2 regions of the Desmospora activa DSM 45169 genome follow, and region 1 is predicted to be linked to the other one. Evidence: a T-box and tRNA genes for the amino acid it is inferred to sense, from the RefSeq annotation. Region 1 holds a T-box; the other holds one or more tRNA genes.

The links. A T-box is a leader RNA that pairs with one kind of tRNA and senses whether it is charged. The one in region 1 lies ahead of leuS (leucine--tRNA ligase), so its partner is inferred to be a tRNA-Leu.
Region 2: it has a tRNA-Leu gene. The T-box ahead of leuS (leucine--tRNA ligase) is inferred to sense a tRNA for this amino acid. The anticodon was not compared.

What each region holds. Positions count from the first base shown of each region.
Region 1 is NZ_PZZP01000001.1:2,190,365-2,197,132, reverse strand. Features, by position in the region: gene aroE (shikimate dehydrogenase) at 1-786, shown strand, start outside; gene C8J48_RS10655 (nicotinate-nucleotide adenylyltransferase) at 799-1,389, shown strand; gene yqeK (bis(5'-nucleosyl)-tetraphosphatase (symmetrical) YqeK) at 1,376-1,969, shown strand; gene rsfS (ribosome silencing factor) at 1,960-2,307, shown strand; gene C8J48_RS19200 (hypothetical protein) at 2,376-2,510, opposite strand; T-box leader at 2,619-2,853, shown strand; gene leuS (leucine--tRNA ligase) at 2,978-5,434, shown strand; gene comER (late competence protein ComER) at 5,694-6,521, opposite strand; gene C8J48_RS10625 (helix-hairpin-helix domain-containing protein) at 6,627-6,768, shown strand, end outside.
Region 2 is NZ_PZZP01000001.1:2,747,716-2,754,483, reverse strand. Features, by position in the region: partial or broken rRNA gene rrf (5S ribosomal RNA) at 1-37, shown strand, start outside; gene C8J48_RS18955 (DUF4190 domain-containing protein) at 127-465, shown strand; tRNA gene C8J48_RS13290 (tRNA-Ser) at 485-578, shown strand; tRNA gene C8J48_RS13285 (tRNA-Phe) at 631-706, shown strand; tRNA gene C8J48_RS13280 (tRNA-Thr) at 712-787, shown strand; tRNA gene C8J48_RS13275 (tRNA-Trp) at 797-870, shown strand; gene C8J48_RS13270 (YugN family protein) at 837-1,376, opposite strand; tRNA gene C8J48_RS13265 (tRNA-Cys) at 1,341-1,414, shown strand; tRNA gene C8J48_RS13260 (tRNA-Leu) at 1,628-1,715, shown strand; tRNA gene C8J48_RS13255 (tRNA-Arg) at 1,722-1,798, shown strand; partial or broken gene C8J48_RS19230 (hypothetical protein) at 1,895-2,101, opposite strand; gene C8J48_RS13245 (glycoside hydrolase family 11 protein) at 2,749-3,372, shown strand; gene C8J48_RS13240 (formylglycine-generating enzyme family protein) at 3,593-4,435, shown strand; gene C8J48_RS13235 (ABC transporter substrate-binding protein) at 4,884-6,155, shown strand; gene C8J48_RS13230 (carbohydrate ABC transporter permease) at 6,197-6,768, shown strand, end outside.

The DNA of each region.
Region 1 (6,768 bases):
CAGCACAGGAACCTCCCTTATGTGTATCTGGCCTTTGATGTGGAAAAGGAACGTATGGCTGATGCAGTCGTCGGTATGGCTTCCCTCGGTTTTCAAGGATTTAATGTGACCATTCCCTATAAGGTGGCGGTGATGGATTATCTGGATGAAGTGGAAGAGGCGGCACAAGCGATTGGAGCGGTGAACACCGTGGTGCGGCAGGAAAATCGCTGGGTTGGGACCAACACCGATGGAGAAGGTTATCTACGTTCGCTCTCGGATGAAACTGGATTTAACCCCCGTGGCGAAGCGGTTACCATCGTGGGTGCGGGCGGGGCGGCTCGCGCAGTGGGTTATGCTTTGGCTCGTGCGGGAGCCGCTTCCATCGCCATCGTCAACCGTACCCCGGCCAAAGCGGATGAATTGGCCCACCGTCTCTCCCGCTGGACAAAGGCGGAAGGGATAGCGCCTGCTCGCCTGGGAGAAGCGATTGCACGCTCCTCTTTGGTAGTGCAAACCACCTCGATCGGTATGCATCCTCATGTGGATGATACACCGATCAAGAAAGAACTCTTACATGCTGGCCTATTGGTTAGCGATCTGATTTATCACCCGCGGGAAACCCGGCTGTTGCGGGAGGCGAAAGAGGCGGGAATTTTGATTCACGAGGGATTGGGGATGTTGGTGCACCAAGCGGCACTGGCGTTTGAGCGTTGGACCGGCAGAGAGGCTCCGGTGGAATCGATGCGTCAGCGGTTGGAAGAATCGCTGGATACCGATGCGACCATTGGCAATTATAAAAAATAAGGGAGAAAGCATGTGAAGACGGGAATATTTGGAGGGACCTTTGATCCGATTCATATCGGACATCTGATGATAGCGGAACAAGCACGGGAAGCGGCGGGATTGGACGAAGTTTGGTTTGTTCCCGCTGCCCGGCCCCCTCATAAACCTACCCATATTCCTGCGACAGCGGAGCATCGCTTTCAAATGGTACAATTGGCTGTACAGGAGGTTACCGGTTTTTCCGTTTCCCGGATTGAGCTGGAGCGACCCGGCGTCTCCTACACGGTTGATACGGTTCAAACCCTGGTCAGCCGCTACCCAGACCGAGAATTTTTCTTTATTCTGGGGGGAGATATGGTGCTGGATTTGCCGCGATGGTATAAAATAAAAGAAATCCTGCACGCGGTAAAAATGATTGGGCTGGTTCGTCCTCATTACCACTTGGGGGATCACCTGCCGGAATGGATACAAAAACGATTGCTCCTGGTGCGGGAAGGCATACAGGTGGACCTTTCCTCCACTAATATCCGTGAACGCGTGCAAACAGGACGATCGATCCGTTTTCTGGTGCCGGAATCAGTCCGCCGTTATATTGAGGAGAATCATTTGTATGAATCGAGCTGATTGGGTAGAAGTGACGCAAGCACAGATGCCCCGCGCGCGTTGGGAGCACACCTTAAGGGTGGTTGAGACGGCCCGAGAATTAGCCGATCGGTTTGGAGCCGATATGGAAAAAACGGAAATCGCGGCGACCCTTCATGATTATTGCAAGTTTTGGCCGGTGGAGAAAATGGATCAAATCATCCGTGCCAAAGGGTTACCCGCCGATTTGTTGGCGCATAGCAAGGAGCTGTGGCACGCGTTTGTCGGGGCAGAGGTGGTTCGGGAGGAACTGGGGGTCGATGATGACGAAATATTAAATGCGATTCGTTATCATACATCCGGCCGTCCGCATATGTCTCAATTAGAACAAGTGATTTTTGTGGCTGACGCGATTGAACCGGGACGGCGTTATCCGGGGGTGGATGGAATCCGCAAACGAGCGCAGACCAATCTGGAAGAGGCGCTCTTACAATCCTTGGATAACACCATCCGCTTTTTGATCGAGCGACGGCAAAAGGTGTACCCCTTGACCCTCGCTGCCCGCAATGATCTCATCGATCGGATTGGATCGAAGCAAATTTTGAAGGAGGAATCTCTTTGAACCTAGTGGAACTGGCTCAACTGGCGGCCTCAGCCGCCGAGGAAAAAAAGGCCCAGCGCGTTACCATCCTGGATATTCGGGGTTTATCCGTTATCGCCGATTATTTTGTCATCTGTCATGGAAATTCTCAAACCCAGGTTAAGGCGATTGTGGATGCCGTTAGGAAAAAAATGCAGGAAGCCGATATTCCTGTTAAAGGAATTGAAGGGTTATCCGAATCTCGTTGGGTGCTGGTTGATCTCGGTGATGTGGTCGTTCATGTCTTCCACAAGGACGAGCGGGATTTCTACGACCTGGAGCGTCTATGGGGCGATGCCGCCCTCGTGGGTGTACAGTAAGCATCAGGTCTGTGGTTATATGAATGATAGAAGGGATTTTTGAAAGCGAAGTGCCTTTGCTGTGCTACTCAGCGGAAGTTGCCGAGGGCGGGAAAAAGCGGGCTACCTGTATGAGCGACAGCGAGTTTAGCCCGCTCCCAACCTCGGCAGCTGGAGCGGACATCACCCTCTTCTTTGCAAACAGCAAGAGCACGCAGACTCAAAAACCCTTCCCCGTTTGCTGAAACAAAAAATCAGTAAAAACCGTTGACACTGAACCAAGCTATTGCATATAATGTTGATTAAATAATTTCAAGCCAATGTGAATCACGTTCTCGGCTAGGATGGGGAGCAGTAATTTAGGAGAGGCCCGCTTAGAGAGTCGGTGTATGGTGCAAGCCGATCGGGATGACCAGATGAACTCGCCTCATCGCCTCAAAGGGGAACCAACCTAGTACCCTTTGACGATTGATCTTCGTTAATGGATCCAAAGCGGGCACGGCTTTCTCAGCTGGGCCAATCAGGGTGGTACCGCGGGAGATGTGAAACCAACCTCTCGTCCCTAGCAACTTGTGCTGGGGGCGGGAGGTTTTAATTATGAGCAAACGACAAAGAATGGGGGATAACGCCCTCACTCATATTTCCTCCCCATGTCAAAGGACAAGGGTTTTCATATGGAGGTAGTTGCGCGATGAAACGATATGAACCACAAATATTGGAGCCGCGATGGCAAAAACAATGGGAACAAACTGCTGCCCATCAAACGGAGGAGACTACGGAAAAACCGAAGTTTTACGCTTTGGAGATGTTTCCCTACCCTTCGGGAGAAGGGTTGCATATGGGCCATGTCCGAAACTATTCCATCGGTGACGTGGTGGCCCGCTTTAAACGGATGAACGGATATCGAGTCATCCACCCCATGGGAGCGGATGCCTTTGGCTTACCAGCGGAAAACGCCGCCATTCATCGCGGGGTCAACCCCCGGGAGTGGACGGAGTCCAATATGGAACGAATCCGAGAAGAGCAGGCGCGCTTAGGGATTTCCTATGACTGGGATCGCTATGTTGGAACCTGTCTGCCGGATTATTACCACTTTACGCAATGGCTGTTCCTTCTCTTTTATGAACGGGGGCTGGCCTACCGCAAAAAAGCGGCGGTCAACTGGTGTCCCGATTGTGCCACCGTCTTGGCCAATGAACAGGTGGAAGACGGCCAGTGTTGGCGTTGTGGCAGCGAAGTGGAAAAAAAGGAGCTAGAACAGTGGTTCCTGCGTATCACCGATTACGCGGATGCGTTGTTGGAGGGATTGGAACAGCTGCCGCAATGGCCGGAAAAAGTGAAGGCGATGCAGCGAAACTGGATCGGCCGCAGTCAAGGGGCAGCGATTACGTTTACCATCCCAGAGTTAAACGATGAACCGGTATCGGTCTTTACCACTCGTCCTGACACCTTATACGGGGTAACCTATCTGGTGTTGGCGCCGGAGCATCCACTGGTGTCAAAGCTGATTCAAGGCAAAGAAAGCGAAGGAGCGATCCAGGCGTTTACCGAAGCGATGGCAAAAGAATCGGAATTGTCCCGGACGGGTTCCGATGTAGAGAAAGTGGGCCACTTTACCGGCGCTTACGCCAAACATCCCTTAACGGGGGAATCGATCCCGATCTGGGTGGCCAATTATGTGTTGATGGATTATGGTACCGGTGCGGTGATGGGTGTTCCTGCCCACGATGAGCGCGATTTTATCTTTGCTCACAAATACGACCTCCCCATTCGACAGGTGATTCAATCGCAGGAAGGGGAAGAAGATGACGGGCAAGGAGCCTTTGTAGATGATGGTCTTTTGATTAACTCGGGTCCCTTCGATGGGATGGGCAATCGCGAGGCGATTCAAGCGATTGCTGCCCACCTGGAATCCCAGGAAAAAGGAGGCGCCACCGTCTCTTACCGGTTGCGGGATTGGTTATTCTCCCGCCAACGCTACTGGGGTTGTCCGATTCCGATTCTGTATTGTGACGATTGTGGTGTGGTGCCGGTACCGAAAGAAGATCTACCGGTACGGTTGCCGGAGGATGTGGTGTTTGACGGGAAGAGTAATCCCTTGACGACATCGGACAGCTTTGCCACTACCACCTGTCCATCTTGTGGGGGTAGTGCTCGCCGTGAAACGGATACCATGGACACGTTTATCGACTCGTCTTGGTACTTTCTGCGCTATGTCGACCCACACAATCAAACTGTTCCTTTTGCCAAGGAAAAGGCGGATCGTTGGATGCCGGTCGATTTTTATATCGGCGGCGTCGAGCATGCCGTCCTTCATCTGTTGTACTCCCGCTTTGTCACCAAAGTATTACACGATGCCGATATGTTGGAGGCGGAGGAACCCTTCCGGCACTATTTTCCCCAGGGGATGGTCTTAAAAGATGGCTCCAAGATGTCCAAATCAAAGGGGAATGTGGTTTCTCCACGGGAAATTATCGACCGCTACGGGGCAGATACCGCCCGTCTGTTTATCCTGTTCGCTGCTCCCCCGGATCGGGAGCTGGAATGGAGCGACTCTGGTGTAGAGGGAAGCTATCGCTTTTTGACACGGGTATGGCGGATGGTGCAGAATCATAATTCCTTGTTTGAAAACCAGCCCTTGCCACAACAATCGGATGCCGCCGCCAAGGAGCTGAACCGTCTAGTACATCAGACAGTGAAAAAAGCGACGGTGGACATGGATGAACGCTATCAGTTTAATACCGCCATCAGCGGCATTATGGAACTGGTCAACGGCATCTATGCATACCCTGAGGAGGCGGATCGAGGAACACTGGCGCAAGCGATTGAAACGGTGATCGTGTTACTGGCGCCCTTTGCCCCTCATATCAGCGCAGAGCTGTGGCAGGATATTGGGAAATCCGATAGTGTACACGACCAGCCCTGGCCTGCCTATGACGAAGCCGCGTTGGTTCTGGATGAAGTGGAAATCGCCGTCCAAATTAACGGCAAAGTACGCCACAAAGCGACCGTACCGACCGGTGCGGATCGAGAGGCGATTGAAGCCCAAGTGATGGCGGAAGAAAAAGTGCGTCAGCTGGTAGACGGTAAAACCGTGCGCAAGGTGATTGTCATCCCCGGCAAACTGGTGAATATCGTTGCAAAATAACGGATGATACCCGCGTCGACCCGATGGGTCGGCGTTTTTTATGGGGCTAAAAAGCCGATCCGACTAAGGATTTCTTTCTACCCTGCGTAGCACGATCGAAGCAAACATTATATGTCAGGTACTTTATACTAAAAAAAACAGAACGGATCAAAGCCGATCCGCTCTGTTTTTTTGTGGCAGTATTCGCTGTAAATCTGCAACAAAAGTATTTTATAGTATAATAAGAATGGATATTGATGGGTTTGATTCAATCATTTTGCTATTTTTCCGTCTGAAAGGAGCTTTTTACTTGTTGGATATCCGCAGCGTATTTGGTGTGGGTCAGGCGGATTAAGTCGTGGAAAACAGGACCGATCTCCGCATCTAACAAATCGAGCCCTTTGCGGGTGATCCCTCCAGGCACCGCTACCCGCTCCTGTAAGCTTTGTAGGGTAAAGCCGCCCACACTCAACAATCCCCCTAGGCCCTCCGTCATTTGTGTGACCAATGAGAGTGCCTGTTCTCGTGGGAGCTGAGTTTCTTCCACAGCGGCATCGGCCAGCTTTTCCAACAGATTAGCCATAAAAGCGGGGCCACAACAGGCCAAATCAGAGGCGATCCGTACATGATTCTCCTCAATAAGCAACGGGCGGCTGATGGCGGCAAACAAGTTCCACAAGGTGTTACGGTCAGTCTCGCTAAGACGCGTACCAGGGATAACGAGTGAATTACCGGAGAGAACCGCTTGGGTGATACTAGGGATAATCTTGGCGATCTTAGCTGGCAGCCATTCTTCTAGATCGCGAATCATCACCGGACTGGTGATAGAGACCGCGATCTGGTCGTCATGTACATGATCCTTGATTTCATCCAATACGGTCCGAAATTCATGGGGCTTGATACATAGGAAGAAGATAGGGGTTTGTTGAACCAACTCCCGATTGTTCGCTGCGATACGAAGTCCCGGATACTGTTTCTGTAACTTTTCCGCTTTGCTGCGGGTACGGTTGTAGACGACGATCTCCTCAGGCGCCAAGCGTTTGGCGTCTATAAAGGCCTGGATCAGGGTACTTCCCATGCTTCCCGTTCCGATAAAGCCGATGGTCAAGGGATTTCCTCCTTTTTAATGGGTGGAAGGAATGGTTTCATTTCAGACTATGCGCAGTGTTGACGGTTGATGAGAAGAGAATATGAAGAATGGAGGGTGAGACTGATGTGGGTGGATGCTTGGAGTTCGAGGGAGAAAAAGTTGGCGATTACCGCGGGAGCTTTAGGGCTGGCTGTGGTGGGAATGACACTTTTTTGGTGGTGGGGTGGGAATGAAGGAAAAAAAGGCGATACCGAATTGCAAGCGG
Region 2 (6,768 bases), 560 kb from region 1:
GGGCGCAGGCCCCTGGGAGAGTAGGACGTTGCCAGGCGTTTTTCCTTTTTAGGATAAAATTAGTGGGTACCTATAGCCTCATGAATTGTATCCATTTATGCTTTAGCTTTAAAATAGGCGATCAAAATGGAACCAGCAAAACAAATGGCAAAATCTGTTCGGGGAAATCCTGCTTTAAACGGACAGGCACTAATAGCGATGATTACCGGAATTACGAGCTTAGTGTTTACTTTTATCTCACCGTTGTTTGCACTTATTTTCGGCATCTTTTCCCCTTTATTTTGTTTAGTTGTTGGTGCGGTTGCTTTGATCCTAGGGTTCGTAGCACGTTCAGCGGAGTCGAGCGGGCAGGCTAAAGCGGGTATTATCATGGGTGCCATCAGTGTTGTTTTATCCATTGGATTTTCATTGCTTTTGCTTTTAGGCACAATTGGGTTCTTGATGTTACCGTATATAATGAGTTAAGCCTTATATATTCATTTATGGAGAGGTGTCCGAGCTGGCCGAAGGAGCACGATTGGAAATCGTGTAGGCGGGCTAAACCCGTCTCGAGGGTTCGAATCCCTCCCTCTCCGCCATAACCTTGTCTTGACTAAGTGGAAAGCGCATGATATAATCTTGAATACCTGCGGTTCGGTAGCTCAGTCGGTAGAGCAGAGGACTGAAAATCCTCGTGTCGGCGGTTCGATTCCGTCCCGAACCACCATTTTCGCCGGTGTAGCTCAACTGGTAGAGCAACTGACTTGTAATCAGTAGGTTGGGGGTTCAAGTCCTCTCGCCGGCACCACTGCGTTGTAGGGGCGTAGTTCAATGGTAGAACAGAGGTCTCCAAAACCTCAAATGCGGGTTCGATTCCTGCCGCCCCTGCCATTTTGAAAATGGTTTTCCAATTGCTTCAGCTCCGATTGAGCACGTTGGACCCATTTTTGTTCCACATCAGCATCTTTGTCCGCGGGTTCTGCAAATTGGTTGAAGGAACCTGATAGCAGTCCGATACTAACATGATCGTCTAATCCTTTTTGATATTCATGTTTGAGGACAAAAGGCTTTCCGATTTGTAAAGTTGCCTTGCGCGTGCCGATACTGCCTTCGATGGCGGTAACCGGGATGCGGAGATAAGCTTGATGTGCGTTGTCGTTTTCCCAATCGAGGGCTTTATCATAATATCCGTGATCATATTCATATCCACCACCAAGAACAAATCCTTCATCATTGAAGAAGCGGTCTATGGTCATAAAGTCATCAGTGATGCCTTCCAATGGGGAAGTTAATGGAATCAAATGTATCACCTCCGTTGTTCTTGAGTTATTGTGTGCGTCTGATTTCTTTTCATTCTTCATGGCGGCATAGCCAAGTGGTAAGGCAGAGGACTGCAAATCCTTTACCCCCGGTTCGAATCCGGGTGCCGCCTCCAAAATGTAAAAGCCACAAAAAAAGATATTGACTTTTACTCGGTGATGTAATACAATAAATAATGTCGCTGCTGAAAGTCATCACTTCACGGCGAGGCGCACCTTTCTCCAAACTAGCGCATAGCCAACTGCAAGCCTTTCGATAAGCCAAGCGGAATCTAATGCGGAGTATCGAAAAAGATGCGTAGGTAAAACGCTGGAAACAGCGTCATTATGCGGACGTGGCGGAATTGGCAGACGCGCTAGACTCAGGATCTAGTGGTCATTGCGACCGTGGAGGTTCAAGTCCTCTCGTCCGCACCATCATATGTGCCCTTAGCTCAGCTGGACAGAGCGTCTGACTACGGATCAGAAGGTCGGGGGTTCGAATCCTCCAGGGCACGCCATCAGGAAAGCCGCTATTGAAGCGGCTTTTTTGCGTTTGGGGGGTAAATTGGGGGTACTCCGCTACTGCCGATTTGCAAACGTATTGCAAACCTTTATCAGTGAAAGCGATCGTTTACTCTGATTAGGCGGCATCGAATCGAACATCTTGGCTGCATCTTTTTGCATCTTGGAATAACGTGGGAGTGCGTATCTAACGTTAGACTAATACTGGTGTGCCCTAAGCGTTCTGATACTATTTCGGGGTGAACCCCTTGTTTTAACATCAGTGTAGCATGGATATGACATAAGTCGTGGAACCAAAAGGGTGTCACTTCTGCTTGCTCAATTGACGGATCGGCGACTGTTGGAGGACTTGGGTTGAGCTTTTACAACGAATCCTTTACTGTTTCTTTGTACTCCGCTGGATGTGGATATTACTGTTTCCATCTGACCATTTCAAACCTAAGAGTTTCCCTTGACGTATACCAGTACTGCATGCCAGATAAGATAAGGTGTATAAGCGTTCTACATTGCAACCAAATATTTATCCATCTCTTCAACAGACCAGATCTTCATTTCACTGGGCTTTTTTTTCGTGGGGGAGTTATCTTCGCAATGTTTTTGTTAACCAATTGCACTTGTTTCGCCTATTCGAGCAAAGTTTTCGCAATAATATTAGTTTGGCCAATAGACAAACTTTATTCCAGGTGATATACTTTTGATAAAGAAAGTGAGATTCATTGGTGCCATTTCAAATGTAAGCAAATATTATGTATCCGCTTACATAATCCACCTAGGGAGGAGATGACAGTCCGAGAGTCACGGTATTATGTAGGTAAGTTTGACATCCTTCACCCAGCTTCGCTCTACTTTGGCACACCTACCCTCTAGTGGTCCCGGTGGCGTCTGCCTGAGTAAGCGTAGCTACAGACTGCCACTGGGACCCCTAGAATCGTTTAGGAGGTAAATCATGTATAAGAAAATCTTGATGGTATCTGTTGCAGCTTTAATGAGTTTTGGCTTGTTTGCAGAACCCGCAAGTGCGAATACCTATTGGCAATATTGGACCGATGGTGGTGGGACAGTAAATGCTACCAATGGATCGGGTGGCAATTACAGTGTTAACTGGACAAATACCGGCAATTTTGTTGTCGGTAAAGGCTGGGATACCGGATCACCATCTCGGACAATCAACTACAATGCCGGCGTCTGGTCGCCGCAAGGAAATGCGTATTTGACTCTCTATGGGTGGACAAGATCCCCGCTCATCGAATATTACGTCGTGGATAGCTGGGGTACGTACAGACCTACTGGAGAGTATAAAGGCACCGTGACCAGTGATGGGGGCACATATGACATCTATACGACTATGCGATACAACGCGCCTTCCATTGATGGCACACAAACTTTCCCACAATACTGGAGTGTGCGACAGTCAAAGAGGCCAACCGGCAACAACGCCTCGATCACTTTCAGCAACCACGTTAACGCATGGCGAAATGCCGGCATGAATCTGGGAAGCAGTTGGGCATACCAGGTATTAGCGACAGAGGGATATCAAAGTAGCGGCAGTTCTGATGTAACGGTGTGGTAATAGATCAACGGCAAGCAGAGCAACTGACGGGCGCCAGACCATTGAGAAAGTCTTTTCATCATTAATATTGCCAGGGCTCGCCGGTCTAACATCCGGCGGCCTTATATATTTCAACAAAAGATACCTTACCACGCAAGACGAACGGCATTCGACGTTGCCAAAGGCGGGTTGCAGATCGTTACGACCTATCGCTTACCCTGTTAGTCCAAAGGAGATATCAATGAGAAAGCCAATTGTGACTTACCTCTTAATGGCAATGATAGTTGTGGTCAGCGCTTGTTCCCAACAAAATCCTCAAGAGGATGATAACTTTGTATTCGTCAAAGGTGGGACTTTTACGAACACACAATCCAACTACTATGGAAAAAGTGTAACAATATCGGACTTTTATATCGGAAAATATGAGGTAACTCAGAAAGAGTGGATTGAAGTAATGGAAAGCAATCCGTCAGCATTCAAAGGAGACCGTTTGCCGGTACAAATGGTGAGTTGGTATGACGCGATTGAGTACTGTAATAAAAGGAGTATAAAAGAGGGCTTGGAACCGTATTACAATATAGACAAGAATAAAAAAGACCCCAATAACAAGAGTGAGCACGATCAGATAAAATGGACAGTAACGGTCAATGAGGGAGCCAATGGTTACCGATTGCCGATTGAAGCGGAGTGGGAATATGCTTCAAGTGGAGGTCAGTTGAGCCAGGGTTACACATACAGCGGAAGCAATCATGCAGATGAAGTAGCATGGTATTGGAGAAACGCTGGAGATCAATACTTAACAGGAGATTGGAACTGGTCTAGCATAGAAAACAACAATAATCAAACAAAATCGATCGGTGTCAAGAAACCCAACGAGTTAGGACTTTACGATATGTCAGGTAATGTAAGAGAATGGTGCTGGAACTGGTACGGAGACTTGGATAGTGATAGCGGTTCTTTCCGGGTTGTGAAGGGCGGCGGTTGGATCGGCGATGTCAGCAACAACGAGATATCTTTTCGGGGCAAGTTTGAGGCGAGTGGTATTGGCCCCGATCAAGGTTTTCGTGTGGTTCGCGGCGAGTAAACGGGAACAAGACATACCAAGCATCGGGGATTGAAGTCCATGAGGAGGACTACTGTGGGATTCTGGGCCTGATGGTTGGGGACAGCGAATCCGAAGCCAGTTCATCCATTAACCAGAATACAGCTGCAAAACCAGCTCTAAAAAAGGCAAATGGAACTTTTTCAATATGTTCATTTCCTAAAAAATAGCAGGATCTAGAGCTGAATCATATCCCATTGCTGATTCGTTAAATCAATCCTTGACAAGGTTTATGAAGTAGTATAACCTCCGAAGTAAGTTTATTGAATGAACAAAGTAAGTACACATATGATGAATAATGAATCGGATTGCCAAAGGAAATGGATGTTATGTAAGTTTTTAAAAAGTTATTTGAAAGCGTTTACATCAATCTAATGAGTATGGAGTAAAGTAAGGTTTTTCGTATAAAAATGAAAAAGGTGGAGTGAAAATGGCAAAAAAATATTTAATATTTAGTTTCCTAGCGATGATAACTTTACTAGTTGTACTTGCCGGTTGTTCATCTTCATCAGCTCAGAAGAAGAAAGAACTTAGAATTTGGACATTCACTGATGAAGCTAAATATGCTGTGGAAAAGTTTCAAGAGAAACACCCCGATATTGATGTAGACCTCCTTTTTATTACCAATGATAACTATGTACAAAAACTAATTTCCGTTTTACAAGTAGAAAAAAACGTCCCCGATGTGTTTTTTGTAGAAAAGAGTTATTGGCCTCAGATTAGACAAATCCCAAGGTTAGAAAATTTATCGCAAGAACCTTATAACGCAGAAGAAATACTAGACCAGCAATATCAATATATCCAAGATAATGAAAGAGATGAGGAAGGCATAGTAAGAGGATTAGGATATCAAGGTACTCCAGGCGGCTTTTTCTATCGACGTGATCTAACGCAAAAATACCTGGGGACAGACGATCCGGAAGAAGTAAGTAAATTGATCTCTAGCTGGGATAAAATCATGGATATCGGAGAGAGAGTAGTTGAGGAAAGTAATGGAAAAGTCCATGCATTGCCCAGCTGGGAAGATATTGGTTCTGTAGAAAGTTCGAATATAAAGGAGCCTTGGATTGTCGATGATAAGTTAGTGATTGACTCAGTCAGGCTGAATCAATTGGATCTGGTGAAAGAAGCTAGAGAGAGGAAGGTGGTTGCGAATTATGAAGCTTGGGGCCCTGCCTGGACTGTTTCTATGCAGCAGGGAACGGTTATGTTCTATGCCCAGCCAACATGGGGACTTCCTCATATTTTTGAAAGGAATGCCCCTGAAACATCGGGTAAATGGGGATTAGCTCATGGACCAAAGGCTTTTAGCGGCGGCGGTACTTTCTTAGCCATGTATAACCAAAGCGAGAATAAAGACTTAGCTTGGGAGTTTATGAAATTTTATACCACGGATCGAGACTTTCTAAAAGAATTGGCAGAGAGCGAGCAGTACTTTTTAAGTAACCAAGAGATCAATACCGAATTAGCTCCAGAATTAACCTCAGACTTTTTAGGGGGTCAGAAATACTTTGAATTCTTTGATGAGGCAGGTGAAGAAGTGCCTTCTGCTCCCCAAACACCCTATGACAATGATATTAATGCTTTGTGGAGTGAAAAGGTAAATGATTATTTAAACGGCAGATTAAAGACGAAAGAAGATATGATTCAAACATTTAAGACAGAAGTCGGTCGCCATTTTCCGGAAATTCAAGTGGATTAGGGGAATTTCGACTTATCCCATCCTACTGAGGGGGAAAAATAATGTTTTCAAAGACATTGCGAAAAGATAATTATGGTTATCTTTTTATAGCGCCGTTTTTTATAACATTTCTCGTGTTTGGATTGTATCCAATTTTGTATTCCCTTTATTTAAGTTTTACGGATTGGGATGGTTTTGGTAATCCGACCATAATCGGATTTGAAAATTATCAGAGATTAGTTGGCGATTTTTTCTTCTATAAGTCCTTGTTCAATACATTAGCGATCTGGATTGTTTCGGTTATTCCACAGCTGACCGTCAGTTTAGTATTAGCTGTCATCCTGCATGAGAAATTTGTGAAAGGTAAAAGTTTTTTTCGAGCCGTATTTTTCTTTCCGAACATTGTTACAGCAGCCTCATTAGGTTTGTTAGTGGCCTTAATATTTAGCTGGCAAACAGGAAGTTTCAATCAGTTTTTAATGGGTTTAGGCATAATTGATGATCCCATTCATTGGACAGATAAACCAAATTTCATGAGGGGGTTGGTATCCTCCATTCTTTTTTGGCAGTATTTTGGGTATTCGATGATTATTTATATCGCAGGTCTCCAAGGCATTTCAAGGGATTTGTTAGA